3 regions of the Nitratidesulfovibrio sp. HK-II genome follow, and region 2 is predicted to be linked to each of the others. Evidence: riboswitches for the same ligand, from Rfam matches in the RefSeq annotation. Region 2 holds a riboswitch; each other region holds the start of a gene.

Evidence for each region. A riboswitch is a leader RNA that binds a small molecule or an ion and turns the genes downstream of it on or off. The one in region 2 is predicted to bind cobalamin.
Region 1: linked by a shared signal. The riboswitch ahead of RVX_RS14430 (sirohydrochlorin cobaltochelatase) and the one ahead of metE (5-methyltetrahydropteroyltriglutamate--homocysteine S-methyltransferase) in region 2 are both predicted to bind cobalamin.
Region 3: linked by a shared signal. The riboswitch ahead of RVX_RS14290 (ribonucleoside triphosphate reductase) and the one ahead of metE (5-methyltetrahydropteroyltriglutamate--homocysteine S-methyltransferase) in region 2 are both predicted to bind cobalamin.

The regions. Positions count from the first base shown of each region.
Region 1 covers NZ_AP036014.1:3,412,864-3,418,179, forward strand. The annotation lists gene RVX_RS14425 (VWA domain-containing protein) at 1-2,462, opposite strand, end outside; cobalamin riboswitch at 3,053-3,233, shown strand; gene RVX_RS14430 (sirohydrochlorin cobaltochelatase) at 3,411-4,388, shown strand; gene RVX_RS14435 (FecCD family ABC transporter permease) at 4,388-5,316, shown strand, end outside.
Region 2 covers NZ_AP036014.1:4,073,183-4,078,498, forward strand. The annotation lists gene ilvD (dihydroxy-acid dehydratase) at 1-1,392, shown strand, start outside; cobalamin riboswitch at 1,894-2,123, shown strand; gene metE (5-methyltetrahydropteroyltriglutamate--homocysteine S-methyltransferase) at 2,239-4,569, shown strand; gene RVX_RS17040 (class I SAM-dependent methyltransferase) at 4,931-5,316, shown strand, end outside.
Region 3 covers NZ_AP036014.1:3,374,382-3,379,697, reverse strand. The annotation lists gene RVX_RS14310 (sensor domain-containing diguanylate cyclase) at 1-753, shown strand, start outside; gene RVX_RS14305 (DMT family protein) at 740-1,099, opposite strand; gene RVX_RS14300 (hypothetical protein) at 1,435-1,812, opposite strand; gene RVX_RS14295 (flagellin) at 2,326-3,153, opposite strand; cobalamin riboswitch at 3,462-3,700, shown strand; gene RVX_RS14290 (ribonucleoside triphosphate reductase) at 3,869-5,316, shown strand, end outside.

The DNA of each region.
Region 1 (5,316 bases), 660 kb from region 2:
TCGTCGGTGTTGGGCACGCCCAGGGTGATGGGCAGGGAAACCGAGCCGCTGCCCGCGTCCACTTCGTCGGTCACGTCGTAGATGGCGTACAGGCGGCCTTCGACCCACTTGGTGCCTTCGCTGCCCGGGTAGTTCCAGCCGTGCTTGACCTCGATGCCCACGTACTGGCGCTCGGAACCGTCCTGGTAGTCGCCGAACGAGGCATTGAGGATCACGGTCATGGTGCCGCCGGGGTCGGCAGCCGTCGGGCCGGGGGTGTAGTCCACTTCGGCGTCGTGGGCGATGGGCTTGTCGGCCACGGCGTCGATGAACACGGTGTGCTGCGTGGTGTCGGTGCCTATGTCGCCGCTGTCCGGGTCGTGGAACACGGCGGTGACGGTGAGCTTCACGTCAACGTCGCTGTCCTTGGCGGGCATCAGCGTCACGTGGTCCTTCAGGTGGGCGGGCACGATGTAGTAGCCGCCGCCTTCACCATCGGGAACGAAGGTGGCTTCGCTGCCGAAGATCAGCACCTTGGCCGGGGTGTTCACGTCCACCGCGATGCGCAGGTAGTCGAGATGCTCGTCGTCCGCGCCGCTGAAGTGGAAGTCGAGGTCGATGTCCTTGGTCGAGAACGGGTCGTACCAGGGTTCGTTGACGTAAGCCTGCGGATCTTCGTAGCCGATCTGCTGACCGGTGACATAGATGTGGCCTTCGGCCGCGGCCACCCACACGTCGGTGGAGCCGAACACCAGCGAATTGTCGTTGACCGCCACGAGGCTGCCGTCCGCGTCGCTGTCCACGGCCAGCGCGCCGGTGACGAAGGTTTCCTTGTAGTCGTTGCCGCGCCCGCAGTGTTCGCCGTCGCCGTTGTAGCCCTGGTCGAGCGTGGCGATGACGGGGCCTTCGAACTCGCCGTTGCCTTCGTAGCCGCCGTTGCCTTCGTAGCCGCCGTTGCCACCGGGCACGTAGTCTTCGTCCGGGGCGTACAGGGTGAGGGTGACGGCCTTGGTGGCCAGTTCATGCGTCTGGCCCAGGCCGTCCACGGACTGCGAGGTGCCCACGATGCTCTCGTCGCCCACGGGGATGACGTAGTAATAGCCGGCGGGGTCGATGACGCCCAGGCCCTGCGTGGCAGAGGCGGGGATGTCCGCGCCCAGGGTCAGGAACTCGGAGAGGTCCAGTTCCACGCCGCCGATGTTCACGGTGTCATAGGTCCAGCCGTCCTTGGCCTCGATGAGCAGGAAGTGGCTTTCCGAACCATCCTGATAATCGCCGAAGGTGGCGGACAGGGTGATCTTGACCGCGCTTTGGGTGTGGTCGCCGTTGTCGTTCTCGGTGGGGTCGGCGGCCGTATGCTTCCACCACGGGCCGTCAGGGGCGTCGTGGGGGTTGTGATGCCAGAACGACCGCTCGTCGCCGCCATCGGAATCCATCACGCGGGCGGTGACCACTTCACCGTTGCCGCCGTCGCCGTTGCCGTGGTCGCAATAGAAGGGACCGTAGCTGACCGTTTCATGCAGGCCAATGGGCTGGTCGGCCACCGCGTCGACCACCGCCGTGAAGGTGAACGGCACGGTGCCGCTCAGCCCGGAGTCGGGGTCGGTGATGGAGGCGAAGCCGGAAAGCGGGATGTCGGTGCCGCTGTCCGCCAGGGGCAGCAGGGTCACGTCGTCGATGTCAGCCGCGGAAATGACGAAGTTGCCCGCGCCGTCCGCCGCCACGGGAACGCCGCCCACCAGCAGGGTGCCCGCGATGGGACCGGTGATGGTGATGCTGTCCAGCACTTCGTTGTCGGTGGGGGTGAAGATGAAGCCCAGCACCGCCTCGAAGGTCAGGGGCGAACCCAGGTGCTGATTGGGGGCCCAGTCTTCGAACACGCCCGCGTAGGCGCCCGGGGGAACCGCGTCGGGATGTTCGGGATAGTTGCCGTTTTCGCCGATGGTGGTGCTGATGCCCGTGGTCAGGTTGATCACCAGGGTGCCGGTGGCGAGATCAAGCGGACCCGCGTCTTCGATGCCCGGCAGGGCCGCCGTGCCGATGCCGGTGGTGCCCAGCGGGTCAAGGCGGTCCACGCCGCCGATCAGGTCGCCCGCGTCGTCGGCGTAGTCGCCCACGCCGCCGCTGCCCGCGGCAGCGCCCGCGCCAGGACCGGCGGCGGGCAGCAGGTCTTCGCGCAGGGCCGCGAGAAACGCGTCGCCCGGCAGCGACTGGCCGTCTTCAAGGTTGAAGGCGGGCAGCTGGTTGGATTCGAACAGGCCGAAGAAGTTGGAAAGGACGATGCGTCCGCCGTTCTCGAACAGGAACACGAGGTCCTGTCCGGATTGCTCGAGTTGGGCCGCCTCGGACGGGAAGCCCATTTCCAGCGTGGCGCCAGCAATGTTGTCGATGACGACCTGCTGGTTGGCCTGCGGCGTGTTCAGCCGGATGCGGGCGCCGGTGGGTGCCGCGCCCGCGGCGGTGGTAGTGTTCTGCGTAACCATGGCTTTCTCCCCTTGTTGGCGAAGGCGCGCTGCGACTCCGACCTTGCGTTGTGCGGGAATGCCGATCGGAATCCGATTCCGGGCGCGCCCCGCCTGCTTTCAGCCTGTTATCCGGTCATGCCGCTTTTCGTCCGGCTTTTCCGGAATCCCCAAATCCATCAGTAAATTTGTTCCGGGCCGTGCCCGCCATCCTGTTTTCTTAAGGAATGTCAGGTTGTTCTTTCATTCCTTCACGGTGCCGCCCGAATCTCGGGTGTTGTCCGGACAAGCCGGATTCGGGCCAGCGACTAACGGTTACTCTGCAACCGCGATGCCAACCCCGTTAGACCTGTAATACTGGTGTAATACACTATTTGCGCCTGCACGCAAGGCGGCTGGCCCGTCCGGTTCGTCCGGGCTGGCCGGGCTGGCCGGGCTGGCCGGTCGCTTGCTGCATGCCCGACTGTCCGAACGTCCAAGGGGGCGCGGAACGGCAAGGCGGGCCCGCGTTTCTTCCATATGTTGTGAACGCGGGCCGCACCGCTCACGGCGGGCCGCCCGTTGCCCACGCCCCTCCGCGCCCGCCAGCTTGACAGCGTCGCCGCGCGGGGCCTATCCATGACCCTTCAGGTGTCCTTGGACTTGATAGGGAATCCCGTGTGAATCGGGAGCGGACCCGCCGCCGTAAGCCCGCCAGAACGCCTGCTCCCCCGAGCGCCACTGGACCACGGTCCGGGAAGGCCGGAGCAGGTCGGGCAAGCCGGAAGACCTGCCTGATGCGTCATCGGCCATGCCCGGAAGGCAACGGGGCTTTTGCCCTTCCGGGACCGGCGGCCACGAACCGCGCGCCTTCGCGACTTCACCCCAGTGGCCCGCCGCGACTTCGGCGGACCGCATCGGGGCCGCACCGGGCCGCATCCGCAGTGTCCGCCTTCCGCCCATTGCCCGCCTGCCTCCTTCGGAGGTCCCATGTTCCATCTGTCTGACGGCACGCCCGCCCTGCGGCGGGGCGTCCTTTCGCGCGCGCGCCTGTGCGCGTCATTGTCCGCCTTCTCCCGCGCCCTGCCCCTGCCGCTGCTGGCGGCCCTGCTGCTGGCCCTGTGCCTGGCCCTGCCGGGCGCCGCGCTTGCCGGGCACGCTGGCGAAGCCGCCCGCAAGGAAGGCATCCTGCTGGTGGCCTTCGGCACCACGGTGGAAGAAGCCCGGCCCGCGCTGGACAACATCGAACGGCTGGTGCGCGCCGCGCACCCCGATACGGACGTGCGCTGGGCGTGGACGGCCCGGCAGGCCCGCGCCGCGCTGATCAGGGAAGGCAAACCCGCCGCCTCGCCCCAACAGGCCCTGGCCGACATGGCCGAGGAAGGCTTTACCCACGTTGCCGTGCAGTCGTTCCACACCATCCCCGGTGCGGAATTCCACGGCCTGCTGGCCACGGCCAAGGCCATGGAGGGCCTGCCCAAGGGGCTGACCCGCATCACCGTGGGTCTGCCGCTGCTGGCCTCCACCGACGACGCGGAATCCTTGGCCGTGGCCCTGAAGTCGCTGCTGCCCAAGGAACGCAAGCCCGGCGAGGCCGTGGTGTTCCTGGGCCACGGCAACCCGCACCACCCGGCGGCGCTATGCTACCCGGCCCTGCAGTTCTATCTGGCCAAGACCGACCCGCTGGCCTTCATCGGCGTGGTGGAGGGCTCCCCCTCGTTCGACGACGTGGCCGGGGCGCTGGCCGCCCGCAAGGCGCGCACCGCGTGGCTGGTGCCGCTGATGGCCGTGGCGGGCGACCACGCCCACAACGACATGGCCGGTGACGATCCGGAATCGTGGGCCTCGCAGTTGCGCGAACGGGGCATCACCCCGCGCCCGGTGCTGCGCGGCACCGCCTCGTCCGACGCCGTGGTGCCCATCTGGCTGCGCCACCTGGACGCCGCGCTGGAGCAACTGAAACAGTAATGGATAACGCCACCGTTCCCCGATCCGTGCCGCAACAGGCGCGGACCGGGGCCGCGCGGCAGCGCCGCGCCCTTCGCATCATCCTGCTGGCCGCCCTGTGCTGGGCGGCCACGGTGGTGCTGGCCTGCCTGTTCGGGCCGTTCCGCATTCCCGTGGACGACGTGCTGCGCGCGCTGGCCGAACTGGCGCTGCCGGGCGCGCTCACCGGCGGGGCAGGCCCCGCGCCAGACGCCACCCACATGTTGGTGGTCACCCGCATCCGCCTGGCCCGGGTCTGCCTGGCCCTGCTGGCGGGCGGCGGGCTGGCCGTGGCCGGCACGGTGTTTCAGGGCGTGCTGCGCAACCCCCTGGCCGACCCGTTCACCTTGGGCGTGTCCGGCGGCGCGGCCTTTGGCGCGTCGCTGGCGCTCACCCTGGGCATCGGCCCGCTGACCGCGTGGCTGGCCATGCACCTGCCCGCGCTGGCCGGGCTTTCGCCGCAGGCCCTGCTGCCGCTGGCCGCGCTGGCCGGGGCGCTGGCCTCGCTGGGCGCGGTGCTGCTGCTGGGCGGTGCGGCCGGGGGCGGGGCCTTTCGCCGCGAAACCGTGGTGCTGGCGGGCGTGGTGGTATCCACCGTGCTCTCGGCACTGGTCTCGCTGGTCAAGGCGCTGGACGAGGAATCGGTGTCCAGCATCGTGTTCTGGATCATGGGCAGCCTGCAGGGGCGCGGCTGGACACACGCGGCGGTGCTGCTGCCGTGGCTGGCGCTGGGCCTCCTGCTGGTGCTGCCGCGCTTTCGCGAACTGGACATCCTGGCCCTGGGCGACGTGCAGGCCCGGCAACTGGGCATGGACACGGCCCGCGTCCGCCTGCAACTGCTGGTGGGCGCCAGCCTGATCACGGCGGGCTGCGTGGCGGTGAGCGGGGTCATCGGCTTCGTCGGGCTGGT
Region 2 (5,316 bases):
TCGCGCGAGATCATTGCCGATTCCATCGAGATCATGGCCACGGCGCACCCGTTCGACGCGCTGGTGTTCATCCCCAACTGTGACAAGTCGGTGCCTGGCATGCTCATGGCCATGCTGCGGATGGACATTCCGTCCATCATGGTCAGCGGCGGCCCCATGCTGGCGGGCGGCACCCTGGCGGGCCGCACCGACCTGATCAGCGTGTTCGAGGCCGTGGGCCGCGTGCAGCGCGGCGACATGACCATGGCCGAACTGGACGAGATGACCGAAACGGCCTGCCCCGGCTGCGGTTCGTGCGCGGGCATGTTCACGGCCAACACCATGAACTGCATGGCCGAAACCATGGGCCTTGCCCTGCCGGGCAACGGCACCATCCCGGCGGTGACGGCGGCGCGCGTGCGCCTGGCCAAGCACGCGGGCATGAAGGTGATGGAACTGCTGGAAAAGAACATCACCCCGCGCTCCATCGTCACTCCGCGCGCGGTGGCCAATGCCGTGGCCGTGGACATGGCCCTCGGCGGCTCCACCAACACGGTGCTGCACCTGCCCGCCGTGTTCGGCGAGGCCGGGCTGGACCTGACGCTGGACATCTTCGACGAGGTCAGCCGCAAGACCCCCAACCTGTGCAAGCTTTCCCCGGCCGGGCACCACCACATCCAGGACCTGCACGCCGCAGGCGGCATCCCGGCCGTGATGGCGGAACTGACCAAGAAGGGTCTGGTGGACACCTCGGTCATGACCGTCACCGGCAAGACCCTGGCCGAAAACCTGACCGAGCTGAACGCCCGCGTGCTCAACTACGACGTAATACATTCCGTTGACGAACCGTATTCGGCGCAGGGCGGCATCGCCATCCTCAAGGGCTCGCTGGCCCCGCAGGGCGCGGTGGTCAAGCAGTCGGCCGTGGCTCCGGAAATGATGGTGCGCGAGGCCGTGGCCCGGGTGTTCGATTCCGAGGGCGATGCCCACGCCGCCATCATGGGCGGCAAGATCAACAAGGGCGACGCCATCATCATCCGCTACGAAGGCCCGCGCGGCGGCCCCGGCATGCGCGAGATGCTGTCGCCCACCGCCGCCATCGCGGGCATGGGCCTGGGCGCGGACGTGGCCCTGATCACCGACGGCCGCTTCAGCGGCGGCACGCGCGGCGCGGCCATTGGCCACGTCTCGCCGGAAGCCGCCGACGGCGGCAACATCGGCCTGGTCAAGGAAGGCGACCGGATTCGCATCGACATTCCGGCCCGCAGGCTGGACCTGCTGGTGGACGAGGCGGAACTGGCCGCCCGGCGCGAAACCTTCGTGCCCAAGGAAAAGCCGGTCACCTCGCCCCTGCTGCGCCGCTACGCCCGTCAGGTGACCAGCGCGGCCACCGGGGCCATGTTCCGCAAGTAGTCTGCCGTAACAGGCTGGATTCTTACGGGGGAGGGACCCTTTTGCGGCAGCCGTAGGCGAGTCCACGAGCCGTACGGATGGCGTCCGCAAAGCGTGAAAAGGGTCTCCTCCCCCGAACCCCCACCCCCCAAAACTTTTATTTGTATTTCCTGCGCATTGCGAGGGCACCCCGAATGAGATCCAAGAGGCGACTGCCGCGCGACGGTCGTCATCCGTAAGACTCGCAAGCTCGCCTAACGGCTTCCGTTCTTGGCCGTTAAGGGCGTCAAAGAGCAAACCTTTTCAATAGCCTGTTAACCCTCCCTCGCCCCCACAGCATTCCCTGACGGCCCGTCGCACCATCCGGTGCGGCGGGCCGTTGTGCGTGGTTGCTGTGGATGGACTTTCGGCAAAATCCGCGCGCCCTCGCTTGACACTCAATCACTATATCAGTATTTGCTGATTTAGTGATGTTATCATCCCCGAGCACGGCAGACCGCTGCATGCTCGGACGTGGAAGGGAAACGGAAACCGGTGCAAATCCGGTACAGGCGCGCTGCCGTGTTCGGGCATGCCGCCCGCCGCCACCGCCAGCGCCATCCCGGCTCTCCCTGCCCGCACGGGCAACGGAGTTGTCGGGCATGGCACGCGGGAAGGTCGCGGGCCACGGCTCCGGACCACGCGATGCCCCTCGCAAGGGCGTTCGCGTGGTTGCGAAGCCTTTCACCCACCGCCCGTCAGTCGGAAGACGTCCCCTCCGCACCGCCCAAGGCCGCGCGAACCGGACCCCGGCATGCGCCCGCCCCACTGCAGGGGCGCGCGCTCGCGAATCGCTCTCACCTGTCTTCACGCATTCCGGAGGTGGCAATGCGTACCCACAACCTTGGCTTTCCGCGCATCGGCGGCAACCGTGAACTGAAAAAGGCCGTCGAGGACTACTGGAAAGGCGCGGCCACGCGCCAGCAACTGGAGAACGCCGCGCGCGCCATCCGCCTGCGCAACTGGACCCTCCAGCGCGAGGCGGGCATCGACGTGGTGCCCGTGGGCGACTTCGCCCTGTACGACCACATCCTGGACGCCGCCCTGCTGCTGGGCGTGGTGCCCCCGCGCTTCCGCCACGGCGACGCGCCCCGCGACATCGACCTGATGTTCCGCATGGCCCGCGGCCAGGGCGGAGAGCACCCCGTGTCCCCGCTGGAAATGACCAAGTGGTTCGACACCAATTACCACTACCTGGTCCCGGAACTGGACGCGGCCACCACCTTCGCGCCCGAGGCCGCCCCCCTGCTGGCCCACATCGACGAGGCGCTGGCGGCGGGCTTCACCCCCAAGGCGGTGCTGCCCGGCCCCATGACCTTCCTGTGGCTGTCCAAGCGCGTGGACGGGGGCACCCGCTGGTCGCTGCTGCCCGCCCTGCTCGACGCCTACGGCGCGCTGCTGCGGCAGGTGGCCGCCCGCTGCCCGCTGATCCAACTGGACGAACCCATCCTGTCTTTGGATCTGGCCGATGACATCCGCTCGCGCTTCGTGCCCGCCTATGCCCGGCTGCGCGTGGCCGTGCCGGACGCCACCCTGCTGCTGGCCAGCTACTTCGCCCCGGTGGGCGACAATCTGCCCGTGGCGCTGTCCCTCCCTGTGGACGTGCTGCACCTGGACCTGGTGCGCGGGCCGGAAGACCTGGCCCCGGCGCTGGACATCCTGGCCCGCGCGCCCCAGAAACCGACGGGCGACCCCGCGTTGCCGCAATCCGGCATTGCGCTTTCCCTGGGCGTGGTCAACGGCCGCAATGTCTGGCGCGTGGATGCCGACTCCGCCGCCTCGCCGGTGCGCGCCGCCGTGGCAGCCCTTGGCCCGGACCGGGTGTGGGTGGCCCCGTCCTGCTCGCTGCTGCACAGCCCCGTGGACCTCGACGCGGAAACCGGGCTGGACCCGGAAGTGGCGCAATGGCTGGCCTTTGCCAAACAGAAATGCGCCGAAGTGCGCCTGGTGGCCGACATGTGCGACCTGAACGGCCGCGCCGACGCGCCGGAGACCGCCGCCGCCCTGGCCCGCAACCGGGCCGCCTTGGTCGCCCGCGCCGCAAGCCCGGCCATCCACGACCCTGCCGTGGCCGCACGCGTGGGCACCGTCACCCCGGAAATGGGCTGGCGCGCCACGCCCTACACCGCCCGCATCGCTGCCCAGCGCGCCGCGCTGCGTCTGCCCCAGCTGCCCACCACCACCATCGGCTCGTTCCCCCAGACAGCCGACATCCGCGCCCAGCGCCGCAAGCTGCGCACCGGCCAGATCACCGAGGCCCAGTACGACGCCGCCATGCGCGAGGCCATCGCCACCGCCGTCCGCGAGCAGGAGGCCCTGGGACTGGACGTGCTGGTGCACGGCGAGCCGGAGCGCAACGACATGGTCGAATACTTCGGTGAGCAGTTGCGCGGCTTCTGCATCACCGCCAACGGCTGGGTGCAAAGCTACGGCACCCGCTGCGTCAAGCCGCCCCTGCTCTACGGCGACGTCTCGCGGCCCGGCCCCATGACCGTGCGCTGGATCACCCATGCCCAGTCGCTCACCGCCAGGCCGGTCAAGGGCATGCTTACCGGCCCCGTCACCATCGCCTGCTGGAGCTTCGTGCGAGACGACGTGCCCCGGCCCGTGGTGTTCCGCCAGCTGGCCCTGGCCATTCGCGACGAAGTGGCCGACCTGGAGGCCGCTGGCATTGGCGTCATCCAGATCGACGAGCCCGCCCTGCGCGAGGGGCTGCCCCTGCGCCGAGCCGCCCACGCCGCCTACCTGGACGCCGCCGTGGGCGCGTTCCGCCTGGCTTCGTCCGGCGTGCGCGACACCACCCAGATCCATACCCACATGTGCTACTGCGACTTCCACGACATCATCGACCATGTGGCCGCCCTGGACGCCGACGTCATCAGCCTGGAAGCCAGCCGGAGCCGCATGGAACTGCTGGAGGTCTTCGCCACCCACGCCTACCCCAACGAGGTGGGCCCCGGCGTGTACGACATCCACAGCCCGCGCGTGCCCTCCATCGACGAAATGGAAACCCTGCTCCGCGCCGCCGCCCGCGTCCTGCCCCTGGACCGGCTGTGGGCCAACCCCGACTGCGGCCTGAAAACCCGCGACTGGCCCGAAACCCGCGCCAGCCTCGCCCACCTCGTGGCCGCCGCCGCACGGGTGCGGGGCAACGCGTAGCGAAAAAAATCGCTGAAGAGTAACCGGGGGAAGGGACCCTTTGGAAAGGGTCTCCTTCCCCCGGACCCCCATCCCCCCAAACTTTTCATCGGGTAAAATTCTTTTCCCATCCTCGTTCCCGCCAGCCTCGCTTATTGTCGTCCACCCCCAATTGAAAAGTTTTGGAGAAAGGGGGTGGGGGTCCGGGGGCGGGGGAAAGAACCTTCTTCAAAAGGTTCTTTCCCCCGCCCCCGGTTCCTTCTACTTCTCCCCACCAGCCCTCCCCCCCCACGTCCTTCCGCACCCCGCACACCCTTTCCGCGCGGGGGGTCTTGGCGTATGGTGCGCGCAAAGCGGGACGTCCAACGATACGGGGAGGCGCATGAACCAGCGGTGGGATGCGGACACGGTGCGGGGCTACATGCAGTGGCTGGAGACGCCCATGGGGGCGTTTGCCGTGCGGCACGAGCAGCGGCTGCTGCACCACCTGGTGTCCGGCTGGCCCCGGCGCGGGCACACCCTGCTGGAGGTGGGCTGCGGCCCGGGGGTATTCCTGGAATCTTTCTGGGAGGCGGGGTTCGACGTCACGGGGCTGGACAGCAGCGAGGCCATGCTGGAGGCCGCGCGCGAACGCATGAACTGCCGGGCGGACTTCCACCTGGGCGTGGCGGACCACCTGCCCTTTGACGACGACGCCTTCGACTACGTTGCCTTGCTGACCAGCCTGGAATTCATGCCCGACCCGGCGGCGGCCCTGGCCGAGGCGTT
Region 3 (5,316 bases), 700 kb from region 2:
GGCGACTGGGTGTTCGAGGGGCGGCTGACACTGCCCGACGGCGAGGTGCGCTGGTGGCGGGGCGAGGCCAAGCCCGTGCACGCGGGATACGGCGCGGGCCTGCCCGACGGGGACGATGACGGACACGGCATCGTCTATTGCGGCATCATCACCGACACCACCGAACACCGCGAGGCGCAGGAACGGCTGCGCCAGATGGCCACCACCGACGGACTGACCGGGCTGGCCAACCGCAGGCGGTTCCTGGAGGCGCTGGAACACGAGGTGCAGCGCCACCGCCGCTACGGCACGCCGCTGGCCCTGGTCTCCATCGACGTGGACCGCTTCAAGCGGGTCAACGACACCTGGGGCCATGCCGTGGGCGACGAGGTGCTGCGGGCGCTGGCGGCCATCTGCCGGGCCGAGGTGCGCGACGTGGACACCGTGGGGCGCATCGGGGGCGAGGAATTCGCCGTGCTGCTGCCGGACACCGCGCCCGAGGAGGCCATGGCCGTGGCGGAACGGCTGCGGTACGCCGTGGAGGCCGCGCCCCTGCTGACGTCCGGCGGGCCGCTTACCGTCACCCTGAGCCTGGGCGTTGCCGCAAGCCCGCCCTGCGACGGGGCCGATGGGCTGCTGCGCGAGGCGGACAGGGCGCTCTACCGGGCCAAGGCGGGAGGCCGCAACCGGGTGGAGCGCGCCTTCGACCTGCCAGGTGCTTGCGGACCGGGCGGACAGGGCGACGAGGCCGATTCCCTGCTCACCATTCCTTGAAGATGAAGAACGTGGCCACCACTATCAGGCCAAACCCCACAAGATAGTTCCACTTCAGCGGCTCGCCCAGGTAGAGCACCGAGAAGACCATGAACACGGAGAGCGAGATGATCTCCTGGATGGTCTTCAGCTCTGCCGCGTTGTAGTGGCCGTACCCGGCGCGGTTGGCGGGCACCTGCAGGCAGTACTCGAAGAAGGCGATGCCCCAGCTTGCCAGTATGGCCACCATGAGCGGCGTGGCCCGGAACTTCAGGTGGCCGTACCAGGCGAAGGTCATGAACACGTTGGAAAGCAGCAGCAGGCCAATGGTGACCACCGGCACGGGCAGCGTGGAAGGGACGGGCATGGGAAGGCTCCGGTTGCGGGGCGCGCGTAGGCGCGCGGGGTGTTCGGCCAGGCGGGGCGGCAAGCCCCGTTGACCCGCCGCCTTTTCGCATGCGGCACGGCGGCTGGCAAGACGCGGGGAATTGCGTGGCGGGAACGGGGAGGGGGGAGCGGACGGGAGCGGATAGGCCGGATGCGCGTGCCGTGGAGCGCCAGTCGATGGCAGCCCTGACGCGGGGGCGGGCGGACCACCCGCCCCGGGGCATGCAACGATGCGGGGCCGCCGACCTTCACCGGTCGGCGGCCCCTGTCCGTCGTCACCATGCGCCGCCGGACACCCGGCGGCGCGTCCGGGTGCTATTGGGCGGGAGCGGGGGGCGCGGGGCGGTCGTCCTTGCGGTCGTCGCGGCGCTCCTTGCGATCATCCTTGCGGTCGTCACGCTGGTCGCGGCGATCGTCCTTGCGCTCCATGTGCTGGTCGCGGCGATCGTCGCGGCGCTCCATGCGGTCGTCCTTGCGGCCGTCGCGCTGTTCCCTGCGGTCATCCTTGCGTTCCATGCGCTGGTCCTGCCGGTTGTCCTGCCGCGGGTCCTGGCGGTCGTCCCTGCGCTCCTTGCGCAGGTCGGGGCGATCGGTGGGGGGCGTGGCGTCATCGGCCATCGCGGGCAGGACGGGCAGGGCAACGGCGGCGGCAAGGGCAAGCGAGGTGAACAGGGTGGTCGTTTTTTTCAACATGGCGGTTCTCCTTCATGAAAACCGGGGGGAATGCGCCGCGGTTGCGGCGGCTGATGGCGTTGGGCCTCCGGTCCCGGCGCGCACCGGGAAACCGGAAGCGCCGACGGGGCCGCGCGTGCCGGACACACCGGCACGACGAGGCGCATATCGCGCCGAACCCGCGCGAAGTCAACGGCGGCGGGCCACAAGTTACATTTCGTAACACCCCGTTGCGCGGCGGCAATGAACCGCTGCGGAGCTGGTTGGACTATCAAGGCAGTTTGCTGGGCGCGGCGCGCCATGGCGGGCAGGGACGGCGGGAGGCCGTGTTGCACGCGCGAGTGACGCCGCAGACGGCGGCGAGGGGAGATGGCAGGGGGGCTGCGGGTGGGGCCGGGCGGGACATTTCTGTCAGACCCGGCCGTCCCCAAGGGTATGGCCAAAGGGGAAAGCGGCAAGTGGAGCGACAAGAAGGGGCGGCAAGGGGGGGGCGTGCCGGTGGGGGCGTGGCGCGGCGGGCAAGCCGCCGGAAGGTCAGGCTTCCTCGTCGGTGATGGTGCCGGTTTCGCGCAGCAGAAGGTCCAGCACCAGTTCCTCCAGCGAGCGGCTCTCGTTGGCCTTGGCGCGGGTTTCGGCGGCCGTGTCCATGATGTCGGCCTGCGCGGCTAGCGACGCGGCCTGGCCGTCCAGGATGGTGGAGCGCGATGCGTAGTTGGAGGCCACGGTGTTCACTGTGGTGATGTGGCCGGAAAGGGTGGTGACCATGGCGGCGGCCTTGGCCACCGTGTTGATCTGGGTGCTGGTGAAGGCGTTCTTGAATGACGAGAAGTCGTACAGGGCCAGGTCGAAACTGCCGGTGCCGGACTGTATCTCGATGGTGCCCGATCCGCCGGACACGGTGATACGGTCGTCGGCGGCCCAGGCCGTGCCGTCCTGCAGGGCGATGCCGTTGTATGAGGCGGAGGCGATGGTCTGGGTTATCTGCGAGGCCAGCGAATTGTATTCCGCCTGCACGGAGGCGTAGGTCATGGTGCCGGTGGCCACGCCGTTGGCCAGTTCCTTCATGCGGGTGAAGGCGGTCTTGAGGGTGGTGGTGGCTTCGTTGGCCAGGTCCACGATGGATTTGGCCTCGGACACGTTGCTGGACGCCTGGCGCAGCATGGCCGCGTCCGACCTCAACCGGCCGGTGAGCGCGGCGGCCGTGGGGTCCGTAAGCTTCAGCGACTGGCTTTCGGTCAGGACAAGATCACGCAGTGATCTGCCCACCGACCCGCCCATGAACAGCGAGTTGGTCAGCATGTCCTGCTGCAGGAGCTGCAGCGAATATTCCACCAGCATGGTGTTCAGCGACTTGTCGGCCACGTCCGCTCCCCGGCGTGTGGATACACCACGCCTCATGAGGCGTATCGGCCGGTTTTCGGCAAACTTTAGGGGGGCGTTGCGCTGGTCGCCGTTCCGTGCGGGGGCGCACTCTCCGGCAGGGGGCGCGGCGTGGACCGGCTGGGCAGCCCGATGGGGAGCTTTTTTTACGCCTAGGGCGGCAAGGGTTGCGGGCCGCCGCGGGGCCTTTCGGGGCAACAGGCGGCGCGTTCGGCTGTTGAACCCGGCACCTGCTTTTGCTACATGCTGGGGGCATTGGCGACGTGTGCCGCACGGCCGCGCCGCTCCCACGAAAAACAGCCACGAAGACTTTCAAGGATCTCCGGCGAAGGGAATCCGGTGCGACACCGGAGCGGTCCCGCCGCTGTGATCCCCGCGCGCACGGCGCGCAACGTCCGTCCCGGCACGGGTGCGAGGCTCACGCTTCGTTCCGCAGCCGCAGCGCCACTGGCACCGGGTTCCGCCCGCGCCGGGAAGGCGGGCCGGACGGGGGAAAGCCAGAAGACCTGGCCGGAGCGCTTCTTGCCGCCACGGGCACGCGGATGCCCGGAACGGACTCAAGAAGATTCACGGAACACGCCGCGCGCCGAGGTACGTTACCGACGTACCCCCGGATGCGCCCTACCACGGGCGGCCCGCCGCCGTGCGCCTTTGGCGCGCGGAAATCCGTCGGCCCGCCGTCCGGGAGCCATTCCCCATGCCCCTGCATATCCAGAAGCGCGACGGCCGCGTGGAAACCTGGTCCGTGGACCGGGTGGGCCACGCCATCAACAAGGCCCTGAAGGCCAGCGGCATCAAGGACCCCCTGCTGGGCAAACGCCTGGCCCAGAGGGTGGAAGCCAAGCTCGAAGGTGTGGACACCCCCGAGCAGGAACAGGTGCAGGACCTCGTCCAGCGCGTGCTGATGGAAGCCCGTCTGTACGCCGTGGCCGAGCGGTACATCATCTACCGCGAAAAGCGCCGCGAATTGCGCAGCCAGAACGAGGCTTACCTTGACGTGGCCCGGATGATCGAAAGCTACCTCGACAGGTCCGACTGGCGCGTCAGCGAAAATTCCAACATGGGCCATTCGTTCCAGGGGCTCATCCTGCACATGGCGGGTTCCGTGCAGGCGCGCTATGTGCTGGAAAAGTACCCCGAAGAAATCCGCCTGGCCCACACCCACGGCTACTTCCACATCCACGACCTGTCCTTTGGCCTGGCCGGGTACTGCGCGGGCTGGAGCCTGCGCGACCTGCTGCTGGAAGGCTTCAACCTGAAGGGCCGCTGCTGCGCCTCGCCGGCGCGCCACTTTGACGCTGCCTGCGGGCAGATCGTGAATTTTCTTGGAACGTTGCAGAATGAATGGGCGGGCGCGCAGGCGTTCAACAACATCGACACCTATCTCGCCCCGTTCATCCGCCACGACAAGCTGACCTACGACGAGGTCAAGCAGGGCGTGCAGAAGCTGGTGTACAACCTGAACACCACCTCGCGCTGGGGCGGCCAGAGCCCGTTCACCAACTTCACCCTGGATATGGCCCCGCCGAAGCACATCGCCAATGAACCGGTGATCATCGGCGGCCAATTCCAGGATTCCACCTACGGCGACTACGCCGCAGAGATGGACATGTTCAACCGGGCGTTCATAGAGGTGATGCTGGAAGGCGACGCCGACGGGCGCATCTTCTCCTTCCCCATCCCCACCTACAACGTCACCCCCGACTTTCCGTGGGACACCGACACCGGCAAGATGCTGCTGCGCATGACGGCCAAGTACGGCGCGCCCTACTTCCAGAACTTCATCAACTCGGACCTCAACCCCGAGGACGTGCGCTCCATGTGCTGCCGCCTGCAGATGGACCTGCGCGAAATCCGCAAGCGCACCGGCGGGCTGTTCGGCTCGGGCGACCTTACCGGCTCCATCGGCGTGGTCACCCTGAACCTGCCCAAGTTCGCGTACCTGGCCCAGGGGGAAGAAGACTTCCTGGACATGATCACCGAGTACGCGGAAATGGCGCGCGACGCCCTGGAATACAAGCGCAAGCTGTGCACCCAGATGCTGGAGGCGGGCATGTTCCCGTTCTCGCGCCGCTACCTCAAGAACGGCTACGCGGGGCACTTCTCCACCATCGGGCTCATCGGCGGGCACGAGGCCTGCCTGAA